One region of the Parasphingorhabdus pacifica genome, then DNA from elsewhere that is predicted to be linked to it. Evidence: riboswitches for the same ligand, from Rfam matches in the RefSeq annotation. Region 1 holds a riboswitch; the other holds the start of a gene.
The links. A riboswitch is a leader RNA that binds a small molecule or an ion and turns the genes downstream of it on or off. The one in region 1 is predicted to bind cobalamin.

Region 1 (9,565 bases):
CCACTCGGCCTTCTCGCAGCACGAAGAGCTGGTCGCAGTGCATCGCGGCCAGGTTGAGGTCGTGCAAGGCGATGATCGCGGTCAACGGCAGGTTCGTCACCAGGTTGAGCAGGTCGAGCTGGTATTGGATGTCCAGATGGTTCGTCGGTTCGTCGAGGAGCAGTTCGCGGGGCTGTTGCGCCAGAGCGCGGGCGATCTGCACGCGTTGGCGCTCTCCGCCGGACAGCGTCCGCCAGGAGCGGTCGGTTTTGCCTTCCAAGTCGGTCCGGGCGAGCGCCGAACGCACAGCGGCCGCGTCCTCTCCCGAGGGCGCGGCCCAGGCTTTGCGGTGCGGAATCCGCCCCAGCCGGACGATGTCGAGCACGTTGAGATCCACCTGGGTGTCCGCCTGCTGCTCGACGACGGCCACCCGCCGGGCGATGGTCTTGCGCGCCAGCTCGTTCAACGGCCGCCCGTCCAGGTAAACCACGCCGGAGCTCGGACCGAGAACCCCGGAAAGCAACCGGAGCAACGTGGTCTTGCCCGAACCGTTCGGCCCGAGCAGACCCACCGTGGAGCCCGGTGCCGGCGTGAGACTCACCCCGTCCAGGATGAGTTGCCCACCGGCGGTCCGGCTGACGCGTTCGGTGTCGAGCCCTTGTCCCGCGGACATCATGGCCTCCGGGTGCGGTAGAGGACCAGCACGAAGGCCGGTACGCCGATCAGCGAGGTGACCACTCCCACCGGCACCTCCTGCGGGTCGAGCACTGTTCGGGCCAGGGTGTCGACCCACACCAGGAAGATCGCACCGGCCACCGCGGTCGCGGGGAGCAGTCGGGTGTGCAGGGCACCGGTCAGCGCCCGCGCCGCGTGCGGGAGCACCAGACCGACGAAACCGACTGCTCCCGACGTGCTCACCAACGTCGCGGTGAGCAGAGCGGTCACCGCCAGCAGCACGATTCGGGTCCTGGTCACCGGCACGCCGAGAGCGGCCGCCGCGTCCTGGCCGAAGGCGAACGCGTCGAGCGTTCGGGCGTGGCCGAAGCACACCAGCACGGCGACCAGCAGCACGGCCGCGCACACCGATACTTCCGGCCACGAAGCGCTGCTGAACGAGCCCAGCATCCAGAACAGCACACCCCGGGTCGTTTCCGCATCGGCGGCGGTGAGCACGATGAACGAGGTGATCGCGGAGAACAGCTGCATGGCGGCGACACCCGAGAGCACCACGCGATCCGTGGTCCCGCCCAGGATGTGGCTGAGCAGCAGTACGAGTCCGAACGAGAGCACCGCACCCAGGAAGGCACCCGTCGAGATCGAGAGCAGCCCACCTCCGGCACCGAGCACCACCACCACGACCGCTCCGGCCGAAGCGCCCGAGGACACTCCGAGCACGAACGGGTCCGCGAGCGGGTTCCGCAGCATCGACTGCATGACCGCACCGCAGACGGCCAGTCCCGCACCGCAGACCGCGGACAGCAGCACCCGCGGAAACCGCAGGTTCCACACGATCCCTTCGCGGATGGGGCTCAGCTCGGATTCGGCCACGCCGACCCGGGACAGGAGCGTCGTCCACACGTCGCCTACGCCGATGCCGGCAGGGCCGATGGTGACGGCGATCGCGATGGACACCGCCAGCACGGCGATGCCCAGCACCGGCAACCAAACCGCGTGCGCGCGAGCCCGGTCCGTGGTGGAGGTCGTTAACGCGGGTGTCTCCGTCCTCAACCCGTCAACCCGAACTCGCGCAATGCGGCCGCGACCTTCTCGACGCCATCGACGGTGCGCATCGTCGGGTTCATCGCCTGTCCGGTGAGGGGGACGTACCGGTCGTTCTCGACCGCGTCCATCTCACGTGCCACCGGATGCGTCTCCAAGAATTCGATCTTGCTTCGGGCCGTCTCGGCGGTTTCCGAATTCCGGGTGAGATCTCCCAGCACGAGAACATCGGGATTGCGTTGAGCGACCGTCTCCCAGTTGATCTGCGGCCACTCCTGCTTGGTGTCGTCGAAGACGTTCTTCGCATCCAGCGTGCGGGTGATCACTCCCGGTGCGCCGCAGCAGCCTGCCATGTACGGCGATTCGGAGTTGGCGAACCAAAAGAGCAGTCTCGCGTGCGAAGCGTCGATGTCGGCGGTGGCTTCGCGCATTCGGTTCTGCAGGTCGGCGACGAGTTGTTCACCCCGTTCCGCCACGTCGAAAATGCGGGCGATTTCCCGGATTTCGGTGTAGACGAGGTCCATTTTCAGGGGTTCGTGCCGGGCGCCGTCGCCGCTGCCGCTGTTGTCCTTCGCACAGTCGGCGGGGGAGAGGTAGGTCGGCACTCCGAGTTCGTCGAACTGCGCGCGGGTCGCCACGCCACCCTTGCTCAGCGTCGAGGCGAACGACGATGCGGCGAAGTCCGGCTCGGCCGCGAGAACGCGCTCGAACGACGGGTAGTTCTCGGCGAGGCGCGGTACCTCGGCGTTCTCCTCAGCCAGCTCCGGTAGTACGGGATCCGTCCAGGTCGCGGTACCCACCATCCGGTCGGAGAGGCCCAAGGCCAGCATGATCTCGGCGCTGCCCTGGTTGAGCGCGACAGCCCGCTGCGGCGGGTGCTCCAGCTGAACCTGTTCACCACAGTTGTCCAGCGAAAGGTGGTCACCGGCGTCGGCATCCGGTTCGGCAGCTGTTCCCCCGGAACAGCCGGACAGCGCGAGTGCTGCGGTGAGAAGCACAGCGGTACAGCAGGCGGAAAAGTTTTTCGCCACGGATTTCCTCCCCGTGCGGGGCTCGGTCGCGAAGCCCGGTCCTACGGTTTCCGCTCAGCCGAAACGCGTTCGACTGAGTGGCCAGCAGGTCTTCGGACTCGGGGTCGTCCGAGTGGGAACTCCTTCCCGGGCAGTTCGCCCAGTGGCCGTGTTCCTGCTCGTCGCCGCTCACCGCTGCGCGTCAGTTCCGGATTCTCACCGGATTCCCAAGCCATTCACGATGGCTATTACTGGCAGCCGGACGCTATCACGGCAATGTGCGGCGAGATGGGGACCATGATGTGACGCACAATGTCGTCGGTGGCGACGTGAGCGACGGGGCCGGGATGTGTGCGGCGCGCGTTTCGCCCAAGCTGCAGCGTTGCACGGCGTCGGATTCTCCTGTGATTCATCGGTATCGGGGCGTTCGAAATCACGAGAAGAGGGGTGCTCCGGGCTTCGACGGCAGCTGGTTCGGGCGGTCGGTGGTTCTCCGCTGCCTTGGCGAGTGGGAGTGGGTGGGAACACACTGCAGGACGTGCAGACCTTTCTCCCGTATCCGGACTTCATCGAGACCGCGCGCGTGCTCGACACCAAGCGACTTGGCAAGCAACGGGTGGAGACGATGCAGGTCCTCCGCGCGCTGACGGTGCCGGGGTACGGCTGGCGTACCCATCCCGCGGTCGTGATGTGGACGGGTTACGCGGAGTTGCTCGCCCGCTACGGCCTCGACGTGTGCGCCGTGTGGTGTTCGGCCGGTTACCGGGACACATGTGCCGCGACGATCGCTGCCGATCTGGAACGGGCGGCCGGTACCACCACCGTGCGAACCCGGGAGGAACTGGCCCTCGTCGGAGAACTGCCGCCGTGGCTCGGTGATCGGCGATTCCATCGCAGCCACCAGTCTGCGCTGTTGCGCAAGGACCCGGGCCACTACCGCAGGTATTTTCCCGGTGTGCGATCGGATCTGCCGTACGTGTGGCCGGTCTCGGACCGCTCGCGCGATGACTGACCACTCCGGTCGTCGGGGCAATCGATTGCGCGGAGATGTCCTGGAACTGGGATTCCGAGAATTCAGGAGTTGCGGGGCTGCTATCCGTCCGGAAGCGGCAACGGTGAGCGCGAGAGCAGTTCCCGGAACTCGTGTACCGGCAGCGGAGCCGCGAACAAGTACCCCTGGTAGGCGTCCACGCCGAGACCGTGCAACAGGCGGTACTGAGTGGCGGTCTCGACTCCTTCCGCAATGCACGTGCGGCCCATCGCGCGGGCGAGTTCCACCACGGCGCGTGCGATGCCCAGGTCGGACGGGTCCGATCCCATCCCGGAAACGAACCGTCGATCGAGCTTGACGATCTGCGTCGGCAGGTCCTTGAGACGGGCCAGCGACGAGTAGCCGGTGCCGAAGTCGTCCATGGCGAACCGGAGCCCGGTCGCGGCGAGTTCGCGCATCGTCCTGCTCGGTCGCTCCGACACGTTCACCAGGATGGTCTCGACCATCTCCAGCACCACTCGCTCGGAAGCGATGCCGCTGTCGGCGATGGCGGACGACACCTCTTCGGAAAAGCTCTGGAGCGTCGGTCGGAGCCCGGAGAGGTTCACGGCTATCCCGACCGGACGGGTGCCGTTCACCGGCCAGCTCGCAGCTTCGCGCAGCGCGGTGCGCAGCACCCACCTGTCCAGTTCGATCTCCAGGCCACCCTGCTCGGCCACGGACAGGATGACGTCGGGAGCGAGCATTCCCCGTTCCGGGTGCGGCCACCGCACCAGGGCTTCGGCGAGCACGATCGACCGCTCCCCGTCGACCACCGGTTGGTAGTGCAGGGTGAGGTGACCGTGCAAGATCGCCTGCCGCAGCTCCTGCTCCAAGGTCAGCTGAGCCGAGATCGAACTGCTCAGCGAACGACGAGCGCGGAGCGCGGAACCGTGGCCTTGCGCTTTGGCAACGAACCTCGCGCGGTCGGCCCTTCGCACGAGCTCCTCACCACTGATCTCCGGGTCGTCGGCCGTCGCGGTCCCGATGGAGGCCGAGACGTTGATCAGGTTGCCGCGTACGGACAGCACCGTGCGGAGGATCTCCAGAACCCGGCTGGTCAGCACTGTCATTCCATCGCACGAGGCCAGGTCCGAGCAGACGATCAGGAACTCGTCGCCGTACAGCCGGGCAGGCGTGCACGCCTGCGGCAGCTCGTTGGTCAGTCGCCGCGCGATCATCACCAACAGTTCGTCCCCGGCTTCGTGGCCGAGGGAGTCGTTGACGCGTTTGAAGTTGTCCAGGTCGCAGAACAGGACGCCGATCTCGAACGGGTTCCGCTCTTCGAGCAGCTGTGTGAGCAACTCGGTGACGCCCTTGCGGTTGAGCAGTTCGGTATCCGCATCGTGGGTGGTCTGGTAGTAAAGGTTGTTGGCGCGAGCCACCTGTTCGGTGACGTCCTCGAGCCCCGCCAGCCAGAAGCGAGTGCCGTCGTCCTGCACGGACGGCGCGCAGCGAACCTCGCACAACAACGGTTCCCCGTCCGAGCGCAGCAGCAGGCGGTGCGCCGGCCCGGGCGGTTCCTCAACGCTCTTGTGCGCGGGGAGCGATCGAGCCGGGAACAGGTCTTCCGCTTTCTCGTCCGGATGCAACAGATCGTTCGATCTCTTCCCGACCAGCTCGTAGAGGCGGTAGTCGAGCAGATCACGCAGCGTGCCGTTCGCGTCGAGCAGCAGCCCGTCATCGTCGAACAGCGCGATGGCCACCGGGGCCATCCGGAACAGGTCGCTGAATCGTCGGGCGGAACGTCGTTGCCGGGCGTGGACCTCGGTGTTGTCCCGGGTTACCTTGACGAACCCGTCCAGTCGGCCGTCGGTGGACCGCTGGGCCGTGATGACCACGTGGGCCCAGAACCGGGTCCCGTCCTTGCGGACCCGCCAGCCGTGGTCGATGCAGAAGCCGTTGGCCGCTGCTTGGGCCAGCTCCCACTGCGGATGACCGGATTCGATCTGATCGCGCGGGTAGAACGTGGTGAAGTGACGCCCGATGATCTCGTCGCTGCGATAGCCCTTCATCCGCCGGGCCCCGGCGTTCCAGCTGGACACGAATCCGTCCGCGTCCAGCCCGAAGATCGCGTAGTCGTGCATGTCCTCAGCCAGGGGGCCGAGGAGCTTTTCGGCTTGGTCCTCCGTGCCGGAGGCTTCCGACATGACGTCGGAAGCCTCTGCTTCATTTCGATCGGTCACGGCTTCTCCGGCGGTGCGCAACGACCTGGGTGTCTTGCTCGACCATCCGATCCTCAACGTACCAGCGTTCACCGGAACCGGCCGGGACCGCGTCCCCGCGGTGGTGATCGCCACCGCCGGTTGGCGGCCCCGGCGCGCCACCGCGGTTCAGCGCACGCCGAGGAGCTCCACCTCGAAGTGCAGCTCGGAGTTCGGCGGGATCACCGGCGGGAAGCCGTGCTCGCCGTACCCCAGGTGTGGGGGGATCACGAGCTCGCGGAAGCCGCCGACCTTCATGCCGACCACGCCGCGATCCCAACCCTCGATGACCTGCCCGGCGCCCAGCTGGAAGGTCAGGCCCCGACCGCGGTCCCTGGACGAGTCGAACTTGGAACCGTCGGCCAGCGTGCCGACGTAGTGCAGCGTGACCGTGTTGCCGGGTTGGGCTTCGTCACCATCGCCGAGCTTGGTGTCCTGCGCCGCCAGATCAGCCATGTTTCGTCCTCCATCGGTTCGCCGGTGTTCCGGCCGAGGACAAAGTCTCCCCGGGCCCGCTCCGCAGCACCCACGGAGGTGGAGACGTCGCTCCGACCGCCCCCGCAGTATCGTGGCCGATGATTTCGAACGGGGAGGCGAATTGAGTTCTGGCCAGCTGGGCGTGTTGCCCAAAGCCGAGTTGCACCTGCACATAGAAGGCGCCATGGAGCCGGAGTTGGTCTTCGCGTGCGCGGAGCGCAACGGAGTCGAGCTTCCGTTCGCCGACGTGGAGGAGCTGCGGCGCCGGTACGTCTTCGACGATCTGCAGTCGTTCCTCGATCTGTACTACTTGGCGATGAACGTGCTCCGGACCGCGCAGGACTTCACGGATCTCGCGGACTCCTACCTGGCGCGAGCCCGAGAACAGGGGGTTCGGCACGCCGAGATCTTCTTCGACCCGCAGGCTCACCTGAGCAGGGGAGTGCCGCTGGAGACCGTTCTCGACGGGTTGGACGCTTCGCTGTCGACCAGCACCGAACGGTTCGGCGTTTCGACCCGGTTGATCGCCTGCTTCCTGCGGGATCAGGGCCCGGAGAAGGCGCTGGAGACCTGGGACGCGCTGGTGCCGCACGTCGATCGACTCACGGGCATCGGGTTGGACTCGGCCGAGGTCGGCTTCCCGCCGGAAGCGTTCGCCGAGGTCTTCGCGCAGGCCAGGGACGCGGGTCTGCACCTGGTGGCCCACGCGGGCGAGGAAGGTCCCCCCGAGTACATCTGGCAGGCGCTGGACGTCCTGGGTGTTGATCGGGTCGACCACGGTATTCGTTCGGTGGAGGATTCCGCTTTGCTGCGGCGGCTGGCGACCGATCGGGTACCGCTGACGGTCTGCCCGCTGTCGAACGTGCGCCTGCGGTGCGTGCCGGACTTGTCCGAGCACTGCCTGCCGCAGTTGGTCGACTCCGGGGTGGTGGTCACGCTCAACTCGGACGATCCGGCCTACTTCGGTGGTTACGTCGAGGACAACTTCCGCGCGGTGCGGCAGGAGCTCGGTTTGGGCGCGGACGTGATGCGGGAGTTCGCGGCGAACTCTTTTCGCGCGTCGTTCCTGCCCGAGCTCGACCGCCAGCGGTTGCTGCGGGAAATCCCGGCAGGCTGAGCCGGACGGGCAACCGTCGGCCTGCTCCGGGCGCGGGCCCCGTCGGGCGGCCCGGCGCCCGACGACCGAGCGGTCGAGCGCGTGAACGCGGGCCACCGACCCCCGAGGGGGTGGGTGGCCCGCGCTCGGTTCAGCAGCAGCGGGAACCCGGTTGGGTGTCGCCCCGGTCGATGTGGCGTCGCCAGAACTCCCGTTCACCCATCGCGGGCTCGTCCGGGTGATGTGCGTTGTGGTGTTCGAGGTACCGCTCGTAAGCGGTCTCGCCGACCACTCCGCGCGCGATCTGCCAAGCCGACCGGGCGGACCGGCACAGCTTGGGCAGGATCGTGCTCGAGATTCCGGCCGTGCTCACGTGTCCGCCCCAGCCGTGACGCGCTCCTTCTCGGTCCGCCGTTCCTCCGGGGTGGGGATCAGTCCGGACGGAGCCCACAGCGTCGATTCGACGTACGGGGCTTCCGTGCTGGGCAGCGGCTCCGGCGCGCGCAGCGCCTTGACCCACACGCGCATCGCGTCCACCAGCACGATGATGATCAGCGTCGCGAACAGGACGGAAAGCACGCCGTCCACAGTGGAGTTGAGAACGACCTTCTCCATCTCCGCGACCGTGCTCGCAGCGCCCTTGCTGGTCTCACCGGCCGCGATGGCCTCCTGGTAGACGGCCCGCTGCGCGAAGAAGCCGATCTGCGGATCAGCGGAGAAGACCTTCTGCCAGCTGGCGGTGAGCGTGACGACCGTGTCGAAGGCGAGCGGCACCAGCGTCACCCACGCGTACTTGGCCCGGCCAGTGCGGATCAGGATCGTGGTGGCCACCGCCAGTGCGATCGCAGCCAGCAGCTGGTTGGCGATGCCGAACAGCGGGAACAACTGGTTGATGCCGCCGAGCGGGTCGTTGACACCGGCCCAGAGGAAGTAGCCCCAGCCACCGACGATCGCCGCGCTGGAGATCCACAGGCCCGGCTTCCAGCTGACGTCGCCGAACTTGGGCCACATGTTGCCGATGGTGTCCTGCAGCATGAAGCGCCCGACCCGGGTCCCTGCGTCCACTGTGGTCAGGATGAACAGCGCCTCGAACATGACCGCGAAGTGGTACCAGAACGCCCGCATCGAGTCGCCGCCGATGACCTGCGAGAACACGTCGGACAACCCCAGCGCGAGGGTGGGCGCGCCACCGCTGCGCCCGACGAGGGTCTCCTCCTCCACGGCGGCTGCCGCCGCCGCCAGCTGCTCGGGAGTGATCTGGAAGCCGATCCCGGCGACCGCCTGCGACGCGGTCTGGACCGAATCGCCCAGCATGGTCTCCGGCATGTTCATCGCGAAGTAGATGCCCGGATCGATGAGGCACGCCGCGGCGAGCGCCATGATCGCCACGAACGATTCGGTGAGCATGCCGCCATAGCCGATGACCCGGACCTGGGATTCCTTCTGGATCAGCTTCGGGGTGGTGCCCGAGGACACCAGCGCGTGGAAACCGGACAGCGCGCCGCAAGCGATCGTGATGAAGACGAACGGGAACAGCGACCCCGAGAACACCGGTCCTTGCCCGTTGATGGCGAACTCGGTGACGGGCGCCATCTTCATGACCGGCAGGGCGATCAGCAACGAGACCGCCAGCATCACGATGACGCCGACCTTCATGAAGGTGCTCAGGTAGTCCCGCGGGGCGAGCAGCATCCACACCGGCAGCACCGAGGCGATGAATCCGTAGACCACCAGCGCCAGCACCAGTTGGTTGCCGGTGAAGGTGAACGTCTCGGCCAACGGGGAGTCGGCGATCCAGCCACCGCCGATGATGCTCAGCAGCAGCAGGGCGATGCCGATCAACGAGACCTCGATGATCCTGCCCGGGCGGAGGTAGCGCAGGTAGATGCCCATGAACAGGGCGATCGGGATGGTCATGGCGATGGAGAAGGCGCCCCACGGGGAGTCCTTGAGCGCACCGACGACCACCATCGCCAGCACCGCCAGCAGAATGATCATGATCGCGAGCACGGCGACGAGTGCGGCGATGCCGCCGACCGGGCCGATCTCC
Region 2 (9,565 bases), 200 kb from region 1:
ATGATCCTGGCCAACATCACCGTCTTCTCCGTCGGCATGGGCGCCACCGCGATGGCCACGAACATCGAGATTTTCGGGCTGTTCCGGTTCCTCACCGGCATCGGAGTCGGTGCGCTGGTGGCGACGGCGGGCGCGATGGTCGCCGAGTTCGCCCCTGCCCAGAAACGCAATCTGATGAACGCCATCGTCTACAGCGGCGTTCCCGCAGGCGGGGTGCTCGCGTCGCTGCTGGCCATCGTGGTGACCGACGCGATCGGTTGGCGCGGACTGTTCTGGATCGGTGCTTCGCCGCTGCTCTTCCTGCTCCCGATGGCCTGGTTCAAGCTGCCGGAGTCCCCTGGCTGGCTGCAGGCTCGTGGACAGGTCGAACGCGCCCGGGAGGTTTCCCGGAAGACCGGTATTCCGCTGCCACCGCCGCCGCAGGCCCCTGCCGAGGGCGAGCGCACGGAAAAGGTCGGGTTCGCGGCATTGGCCACCCGCCGCTACGCGTGGCCGACCCTCCTTCTCGGCCTGATGAGTTTCTCGGGGCTGTTGCTGACCTACGGGTTGAACACGTGGCTTCCGGAGATCATGGGGCAGAACGGTTTCGGCGAGTCGCATTCGCTGCTGTTCTTGCTCATCCTCAACCTCGGCGCGATCGTGGGCAGCGTCATCGCGTCCCGAACGGCCGACCGGATCGGCGCCAAACAGGTCATCGCTTCCACGTTCGGGATCGCGGCGATCTCGCTGTGCCTGCTCGCCCTGAAACTGCCACTGGTCGTGCTGCTGGCCGGGGTGGCGATCGCGGGCTTCGGCACGATCGGAACCCAGGTGCTGATCTACGGGATCGTCTCCAACTACTACGAGAGCTCGGCCCGCGCGGCGGGTGTGGCCTGGTGCGCCGGGTTCGGCAGGCTCGGCGGCATTTTCGGGCCGATCCTGGGCGGCATCCTGATGGGCATGGGACTGAGCGGACAGGTCGCCTTCGTCCTGTTCGGCGGGATCGCCGTGCTCGGGTCGCTGGTGACTCTGCTGGTGCCGCGCAGCCGGACGAGCACCAAGTCCGTCGAGGCTGCGGCGCCGGCCGAACCGGCTCCGGCGCAGTCGTGATCGCCGAATAGCAGCGGCGTGCGCTGTTGACGATCTCGGGTCGTCGACCCCGGCGGGTTCACCGCCCGGGTCGACGCCCCGAAACCCGGCGGAGCACCTGCTCCACTAGGCCGCGAGAGTCATCCTGGTACCGCTGCGGTGCATCGTTCCAGCCAGGGCCGCACCCGCCGGGTCGACGCCCGCACTCGCTGGGTGCAGTCGCGACACGGCGTTCCGATCGCCGCCAGCACCATCGCCACCGGGGTCTCCACCCCGCACACCGAAGTCAACACCTCGTATGGGCCGAACCACTCCTGGCCGTCTTCCTCCCCGCTGCCCAACGGCACCTGCGATTCACGGTCGCACGGCCGAACATAACCGCCCTCGGCGGGGAACGCGTGCCAGCTCGCGTCCACACCGGACAAACGCCACACGTGCATTTCCACTCTCCGCCCCATATTCGTTCCGCTCATCGGCCCGCCGCTCGACCGGCGTTTGCCGAGCGCAACCACCTCGCCGCCTGCGCGGCCAGGTCCTCCCGGCCTCGCCAATCACCCACGCCCCGCACCGTTGCCACCAGACCGTCGTCGGTGTGCTTGGCCCGCTGATCTCCGGTGTGCACGGTCAGGAAACCGGCTCCGCGACCCCAGCGGAACGTGTAGCTCTCGGCCTGCGACACCCGGACGAAATGCCACGCCATCGGCAGGCACCGCACCCGCGTCACGACTCGGATTCCACGACCACCGGCTGCGGACGACGCAGCTCGGTCGACAGGAGGTCGAGCCCGTCGGCGATCGTGCACAACTCGGGAGAGCTGTAACGACCCGCCGCGACGTCCTCGACCGCCGTCTCGAGCATGAACATCGCGGTGCGCATCAACCGCACCGCGTTCCCGCCGTGGTCACCCGGCGCAGTCACGGTCCGACCTCCCGGCTCGAGCCGCCCGCGGGCGCCACCAACGAACCGAAGAACCAGATCATCATGTCGGTCATGAACACAGCGTCGGGCCAGCCGGGCGGTGTCGGGGGTACAAACCGTCCCCTAGACCTATCGAGCGAGCAGTCCCATGCGGTGCGCGAGCGCGCGTGCCGATTGCCCCTTCCCGGGCGGTGGCGAGTGCACGAGTCCGATCGCGAGGTCGCGAGCGAAGCCGTTGTACCGGACCGTGTCCGTGGCTGTGCTTTCCGCACGTTCCAGAGTCGCCAGCGACGCGGCAGGCTCGTCCCGCTTGTGGTGGGCACGCGCAACCTCGATCAAATGCCGCGAGCGCCGTGGCACCGACGGGATCGCGCTCGGGTCGATCGCGTGCCCAGCCTGCAGAGCTTCTCCGTTGCGTTGGAGTTCCACCCCCAACGTGACCGCATGGGCGCCCATCACCGGCAGGCTGAACGAGGACTGGACGTGGCAGTAGTCGGGGCCAAGTTTGCGTGCGATGGCGTGTGCCAGCTCCCAATACCGCCAGGCAGGCCCATGCTTCCCGCATCGGGCATAGGTCAACGCCGACTCGGCCAACAGCGCACCAGTCAGCCCGTGCCAGTCGTCACCGACCGTTTCCGAAAGATGCGGCTTGAGGTACCGCGTTCCCGCTTCGGCTGCGCCGAGGGCCTCTTCCCACCGGCCAGACTCTCGCAAAACTTGCACCAAGCCCCACGAACCGCTGGCCATCGCATACGCGTCGTCGGCGAGCTGCGCTTCGTGCAGCGCGCGATCGGCCACCAGCCAGACGAGTTCCGGTGCGGGCTGGTACGCGGCGTAGAACTGCGCCAACCGATAGATTCCGGCCAAGATGCGTCGGGCTGCTCGACGATCCGGTCCGGTACGGGCCAATACCGCGTCCTGACCATCCCGAACGAGGTCGGGCAGTAGCGCGCCGACCTGTGTCCGGTGGTCCGGTGACGCATGCCGGATCCGCCATGCTGCCGACAGCCTCTCCCCGAGATGTTCCACGACCGCTGGTCGAGCGCTCGGTGTCAGGCGGTAGGCCGTCAACGCGCTCTGCACATCGCCGAGGCCTTCGTGTTTCGGTCCGCCCACGAACATCTGCACGGGAAGCGCGTCGCCGTTGCCGGTCAGATCCGCTAGGTCCGAAATCCCCAGCGCGCGGGCGAGCTGCACCAACATCGGTAGGCGCGGCGTTCGCAAGCGACCGACTTCAACCGCCTTCAACCATTCCGGTGTCCGGCCGACCAGACCGGCGAGTACCGGCCGCGACATGCCCGCGCGCTGCCTCGCGGCCTTGATCCGTTGTCCAACGTCGGCGCTCATGCCGATCACCTCTTCACGGAGTCGACCTCTTCACGTGCCCGGAACACCGAACCAAGCTCCTCCGCGAAGAGGTGTCAGCAGCGTACCGAGCACGCGATCAGGTGACGAGACTCTGATCGTTCAAGCCCGTGGCCCGCCCGGAAAAGCACGGACAAAAACGCCGAACGGATCCGCTGAAGGCCGCCCCGCCCGCGAATCACGAACACCAACGAGTCGAAGACCAATCACCCCACCGCACCACCACCTGATCACCATATGCAATCGGTACGACCACTTTGCGCATTCCCACGGAGGGACAGGCTGGGGACAATGCCGTCATGGACGTGGAAACCGGAGCCGCGGGCCGGATCGCTCAGCTCCGCAAACTCGCCGGATGGAGCCAACACCACCTAGCCGTGCGCGCCTTCGTCTCGACCAGCCTGGTGAAAAAGGTTGAGCAGGGCCGAACGCCGCCGAGTCCCTCTTTCGTCGCTTCCTGTGCCCGTGCTCTTGGTGTCGAAACCGCCGCGCTGTACGGGATGCACGAACTTGAATTCGTGTCCGACCGGCACGCCGAACGCGCAGGTGTCGACGAGTTGAGAGCGGCTCTGCACGCCTACGACGACCTCGAAACGTCCGAATCACCATGGTCCCCCGCAGAACTGGAGCGACAACTCGCGCAAGCGGAGAAGCTGCGGAGTTCGTTCCGCTACGAGCGGCTGTGTCAGCGAATGCCCCAACTATTGGGGCAGCTCTACGCGCGTTGTGACGCGACGGCACCCAGCACGGCGGATGGGGAGCAGGCGCGCGGGATGCTGCACGACGCCTACCGCTTGGTGGCGGCCCTCGGTGGCCACTTCGGTCAATCGGATATCGCAGTGGCAGCATCCGAACGACATGTCGCGCTCGCCCCTCAGACCGGCGATCCACTGCGGATGGCTATCTCGGCCTACCATCGTTCGACTTACTTCCTGCAGTCCGGCCACTTCGCGCGTGGCATCCGAGTTCTGGAGCGTGCCCACGAACATGTGCACCAGAGCGAAACGTCCGATCGGCACGCGGTCGCCGTGCAGCTGCATCTCCGATCCGCGATACTCGCGGCTCGTGCGGGCGACGGAGCCGGCGCCGACCAGTACATCGTCGAAGCGCGCGCGTTGGCCGACGAGCGTGTTTCACTCGCTTCGCCTTACCACAACGTCAACGCGAGCAAGCTCAACGTAGACATCCACTGGTGCGCCGTTCCGGTCGAAGGCAACGACGGGACCACTGCCATCGCCCGCGCCAAGCAGGTCGACATCGCCGACCACGAACAGCCCGAGCGCGTCGGACACCACCACATCGACATGGCCCGCGCGTGGCTGCTGCACGGCGACCGCGAAAAGGTGCTCACCGAACTCAACTCCGCCAGGAAAGCCAATCCGCAACAGACCCGACGACACCCCGCGGTGCACGAAACCGTGCGCGCACTGGCCGAAGCCGACCGGCGTGCCACCGGAACCCTCGCCGGGTTCGCGCGCTGGGCGGGCATCCGGATCTGAGACATCGTTCTTCCGGGAAAGGAGTCACCCGCACCTACGAACGGCTCCGCCGGACGCCTGCCCCCAAACGCCGGTCACCGCACCGCGATCGGCGAGTCCGCACGGTGCACGCCGAGTCCGGCCCTCCCGGCGGCGACCTCCGGGCGCAGCACCAGGTCCTCGTCGTAGTCGCCACCGTTCTGGCGGCGGAAGGCGATGGGCTCCAGGGCCGGCAGTGCGGCGACGCGTTCCCGCACGCGACGGCCCGCCTCCGCGAAATCCGTGCCGGATGCCTGGTCCGCACGGTGCACCACCAGCGGCGGCAGCACGGACATTCCCGCATACCAGAGAGTTCCGTGCTGCACACCGAACAGAACGTCGTCCACCTCGCCGTTGATCCCGCGCGGCCCCATGGTGAGTTCGGAAGCGCCCGCCGTGAGCAGGAGCATTCCGCGCTTCCCCGCCAACCGTCCCTCGCCGTAGCGGAGCGTGCGGCCGTTCTCCCGCACCCCGTAGGCGAATCCCTTGACGAAAACGCGGTCGAACCACCCTTTGAGGATGGCGGGCATGCCGTACCACCAGAGGGGAAACTGGAAGACCACGGCATCCGCCCACGCGAGCTTCTCCTGCTCCACGCGGATGTCCTCGCTCAACTCTCCCGAGGTGTACGCGCACCGGGACTCGTCACCGACGATCAGCCGCTCACGTGGATCGTGGGCGAAGTCCGCGCTGGCCACAACCGGATTCCAGCGCATGGCGTACAGATCGGACAGTCGTACCTCCTCGCCGCGCGCCCGCAGCTCGTCGATGCCCGCGTCGCGCAAGGACGCGCTGAGCGAACGCTGTTCCGGATGGGCGAATACCCACAACACCTTCATGCCGACCCCTCGAACCTCGTCTGCCGCTTCCGGCTACGAGCATCCGCCCGCCCACCGGGAACACACGAGTGGCCGGATGGACACCCTTCGAAAGAATCGGGCCACAACCTCTGTGGTCCGGACCGGGCGGCTTCCGGGCATCACCCGCTGACCGGGACCGGGATCTCGAAGTGGACGACGGGGCTGTAGTCACTGTTCTGCCGCGCGTCGTAGACCTCCTTGGCCACCCCGCGCCAGAACGACTCGGCACCCTCGATCGCCGGGTTCGTGTGCAGGTAGATCGTGTCGTATCCCGGCTCGTCGGCGATGAATCCGCACGCCATGTCGACGAGCTCGCGAGCCAGTCCGTGACGGCGGTGTTCGGGGCGGACGTACGTGCGGAAGATCTGCGCCGCGCCTTCCGCGCCGTAGCGGTCGGCGATCCACCTGGGATGCGGCGGACTCTTGGGGCCACTGGCCCGCACCGAGGCCGTGCCGACGACCTCGTCACCGAGCACGGCGACGAACAAGGCGTGGCCCGGAGTGCGGAAGTAGCTCGCCTCCATCTCGATCACGTCCGCATGCCACTCGGACACGTAGCCGTGCCCCATCACGCGGTAGAAGGTATCGAGCATCAGCGTGCGGGCGCTCTCGATGTCGGACCGGCACGCCCGCCTGACCTCGTACTCGCCGACCGCGCGGACCTCTTCCCGGGACACGTCTCCACCTCCGTAGACGAACTATTGAAAAGCACTTTCTATTGCATACTACTGGCGACAAAACGTGATCTAGGACCTGGAAGCCTTGACTCCACCCCCAGCGGCTGAAAAGTTCATGCGAAAGTTCAAGCGATGGTGCGCAGGAAGCCGGTGCGAATCCGGCACGGTCCCGCCACTGTGAGTGGAGAGCCACCTCCACCTGAGCCACTGCCGAGCACTCGGTGGGAAGGCCGGGGGTGACGTCGACCCACGAGTCAGGAGACTCGCACCGTCGTGCCGATTCGTACGGGGTCGCGGAGCCCCGGAGGAGGTACCCGTGCACTCGGACAAGTGCGTCATCATCCCGCTGACCATCCGACCGGAACGGTTCTCGGCAGCTCCACACGTCGTGTGATCCCCGCAGGCGCTGATCCTTCGCGCCCGCACTCGGCATCACCACTTCTTCCTCACGTGTGGAGACATCTGTGCCTTCTACTCCCCCACCTGCCGACCTGCGCGTCGGCGACAACCAGCTGGACCAGCTGATCGAAGCGGCCCGAGCCGACGGAAACCCGGCGGACACGACCGCCTCCGTGGCGTTCCTTACCGTGCAAGCCGCGCAGCACTCCGGCCGCCGGACCAGCTACCTCAACACGGTGCTCAGCGTGCGCATCGGAGCAGCCGTCGGATCCTGCGCCGTGGAGCCGGGGCAGATCAGCGACGACGTGGTCACCGACACCGTCGGCCGCGACATCGACGAGCTCCTCTCCCATCCCGAACGGGCCGTGCGGATGGCCGCACTCGACGCCTACCTGGCCCATCTCAGGCCACACGCCCAGCATCCGGCCGCCCGGACCGTCCGGATAGCCCCCGGAACCTCCCTGGAGAAGTCGATGGCACGGGCTCGGGCCGTCGCCCAGCTCGTCCCCGGCGGCGGCCGCGTCGCGGTGATCGGAGTGGTGAACTCGCTGCTGTCCGCACTGCGCGAGCGCGGGATCGACTACGTGCCGTGCGATCTCAAGGGCGGCCGCACCGAATGGGACGAACCCGTCCTCGAAGATCACCGGCAAGCGATCGAGCAGGCCGATGCCGTGCTCGCATCGGGGATGGTCCTGAACAACACCAGCTTCGACGACATCGTCGAGCAGTGCCGCGAACTCCGGCTGCCGCTGGTGATGTTCGCGCAGACCGGAAGCGCCGTCCTCCGCGAGCTGCTCGGCACCGACATCACCGCCCTGTCCGCCGAGCCATACCCCTTCTTCTGGCTGACCGGCGACGCCACCGACCTGCACTGCTACCGGGGTGATCGACCATGACGCTCGCCCAACAGGCGCCCGCGCGCGGCGGGCGGAAGTGCGACACGCTGCTGGATCTCATCGGTGACACCCCGGTGCTGCGAGTGGACACACCGCTGCCGCGGAGCCACCCGGGTTTCTGGGCGAAGCTCGAAGGGCTGGGCCCCGGCACGATGAAGGCTCGCGCGGCGCTGTCGATGCTGCGCGGCGCTCGGGAACGCGGTGAACTCCGCCCCGGCGGCACCATCGTGGAATCGAGCAGTGGGACCCTGGCGATCGGCCTGGCCTACGTCGGCATGGCCCTGGGGCATCCCGTGGTCATCGTCGCCGACCGGGAACTGGACCCGATGACCGCCGCCCTGCTGCGCTCCCACCGCGCACGTGTGGAGATCGTTTCCCGGCCGCACCCGGTGGGCGGCTGGCAGCGAGCACGGCTGGAACGAGTGCACGCGCTGCTCGCGGAGCTGCCCGGCGCCTACTGGCCGGACCAGTACAACAACCCGGACAACCCGGCCGGGTACCACGACGTCGGCCGGGAACTGATCGGACAGTTCGACCGCCTCGACGCGCTGGTGTGCAGCGTCGGCACCGGTGGGCACAGCGCCGGGATCGCGTCGATGCTCCGCGAGCACTGGCCGGACATCCGGATCGTGGGGGTGGACTCGGCCGGTTCGAGCGTGTTCGGCCACTCCGCCGAACGAAGGCTCATGCGCGGCCTGGGCAGCAGCATCCATCCGTCCAACGTCGCCTACCGGCACTTCGACGAGGTCCACTGGACCGGCCCGGCCGAAACCGCCGACGCTTGCCGGCGCATGGCCGCCGACGCGTTCGTCACCGGCGGTTGGAGCACCGGGGCGGCCGCGATGGTGGCCGCGTGGTGCGCGCGCGAACTCGGATCCGCCCGGGTGGCCGCGGTGTTTCCGGACGGTCCGCACCGCTACTGGGAAACCATCTACGACGACGATTTCTGCCGCAGGCACGAGCTCGTGCCCGCCGCCACCCAGCCGTCCGAAGTGGACAACATGGCCGCTTCGAAGGGATCGCGGTGGACCCGCTGCCGCGCGGTCAGCGATCCGTGCGGTCGACGTACCACCGAGCAGGGCGCGTGCCCGGTGTGCGAGGAGGAAACGAACCGATGACGAGTACGCGAGCTTTCCAGCAGCTCTCATGGCCCGCCCGACTGCTGGTCGTCAACCAGTTCGGCATCAACGTCGGCTTCTACATGTTGCTGCCGTTCCTCGCCTCCTACATGAGCCACGACCTCGGTTACGGCGCTGCGCTGATCGGCCTCGTGCTCGGCGTGCGCAATCTCAGCCAGCAGGGCATGTTCCTCGTCGGCGGGACGGCCGCGGACCGGCTCGGCTGCCGACCTATGATCATCCTCGGTTGCGGGTTGCGGGTGGTGGCGTTCGCCCTGTTCAGCTTCCTGACCTCGCTGCCCGGACTCGTCGTGGCCGTGGTCCTCACCGGGCTGGCCGGAGCGTTCTTCAACCCGGCCGTGCGCACCTACCTCATGCACGAGGCAGGCGATCACCGGGCCGAGGCGTTCGCGGTGTTCAACGTCTTCGCGCACGCGGGCACCCTCGTCGGACCGCTGATCGGGGCAGTTCTGCTGTCGGTCGACTTCCGGCTGGTGGCGCTGGTCGCCTGCATCGCGTTCGCTGTGCTCACCGTCGCCCAGGTGCTCGTGCTCCCGCATCGGGCAGTCGAGCCGCAACAGGGCGTGCTCGGCAGCTGGCGAGAAGTGGGGACGAACCGGCGATTCCTGGTGTTCACGCTGGCCCTTTCGGCCTACTTCGCCCTCTACAACCAGCTGTACTTGGCCCTGCCGCTGGAAGCTCAGCGGGTGTCGGGTGCGTCGTGGGCGATCACCGCGGTGTTCGTCG

Region 2: another riboswitch for cobalamin. It lies ahead of ACYVAN_RS21715 (Rossmann-like domain-containing protein); the one in region 1 lies ahead of ACYVAN_RS20790 (ABC transporter substrate-binding protein).

Annotation. Positions count from the first base shown of each region.
Region 1 is NZ_BAAGYS010000014.1:128,762-138,326, reverse strand. It holds gene ACYVAN_RS20800 (ABC transporter ATP-binding protein) at 1-652, opposite strand, end outside; gene ACYVAN_RS20795 (FecCD family ABC transporter permease) at 652-1,707, opposite strand; gene ACYVAN_RS20790 (ABC transporter substrate-binding protein) at 1,704-2,696, opposite strand; cobalamin riboswitch at 2,796-2,979, opposite strand; gene ACYVAN_RS20785 (MSMEG_6728 family protein) at 3,247-3,720, shown strand; gene ACYVAN_RS20780 (putative bifunctional diguanylate cyclase/phosphodiesterase) at 3,801-5,924, opposite strand; gene ACYVAN_RS20775 (FKBP-type peptidyl-prolyl cis-trans isomerase) at 6,072-6,398, opposite strand; gene ACYVAN_RS20770 (adenosine deaminase) at 6,541-7,536, shown strand; gene ACYVAN_RS20765 (YbdD/YjiX family protein) at 7,667-7,888, opposite strand; gene ACYVAN_RS20760 (carbon starvation CstA family protein) at 7,885-9,565, opposite strand, start outside.
Region 2 is NZ_BAAGYS010000014.1:325,222-334,786, forward strand. It holds gene ACYVAN_RS21675 (MFS transporter) at 1-1,089, shown strand, start outside; gene ACYVAN_RS21680 (hypothetical protein) at 1,209-1,508, opposite strand; gene ACYVAN_RS21685 (hypothetical protein) at 1,538-1,792, opposite strand; gene ACYVAN_RS21690 (hypothetical protein) at 1,789-1,986, opposite strand; gene ACYVAN_RS21695 (helix-turn-helix domain-containing protein) at 2,116-3,333, opposite strand; gene ACYVAN_RS21700 (helix-turn-helix domain-containing protein) at 3,651-4,850, shown strand; gene ACYVAN_RS21705 (NAD(P)H-dependent oxidoreductase) at 4,925-5,707, opposite strand; gene ACYVAN_RS21710 (GNAT family N-acetyltransferase) at 5,848-6,405, opposite strand; cobalamin riboswitch at 6,524-6,690, shown strand; gene ACYVAN_RS21715 (Rossmann-like domain-containing protein) at 6,870-7,700, shown strand; gene ACYVAN_RS21720 (PLP-dependent cysteine synthase family protein) at 7,697-8,818, shown strand; gene ACYVAN_RS21725 (MFS transporter) at 8,815-9,565, shown strand, end outside.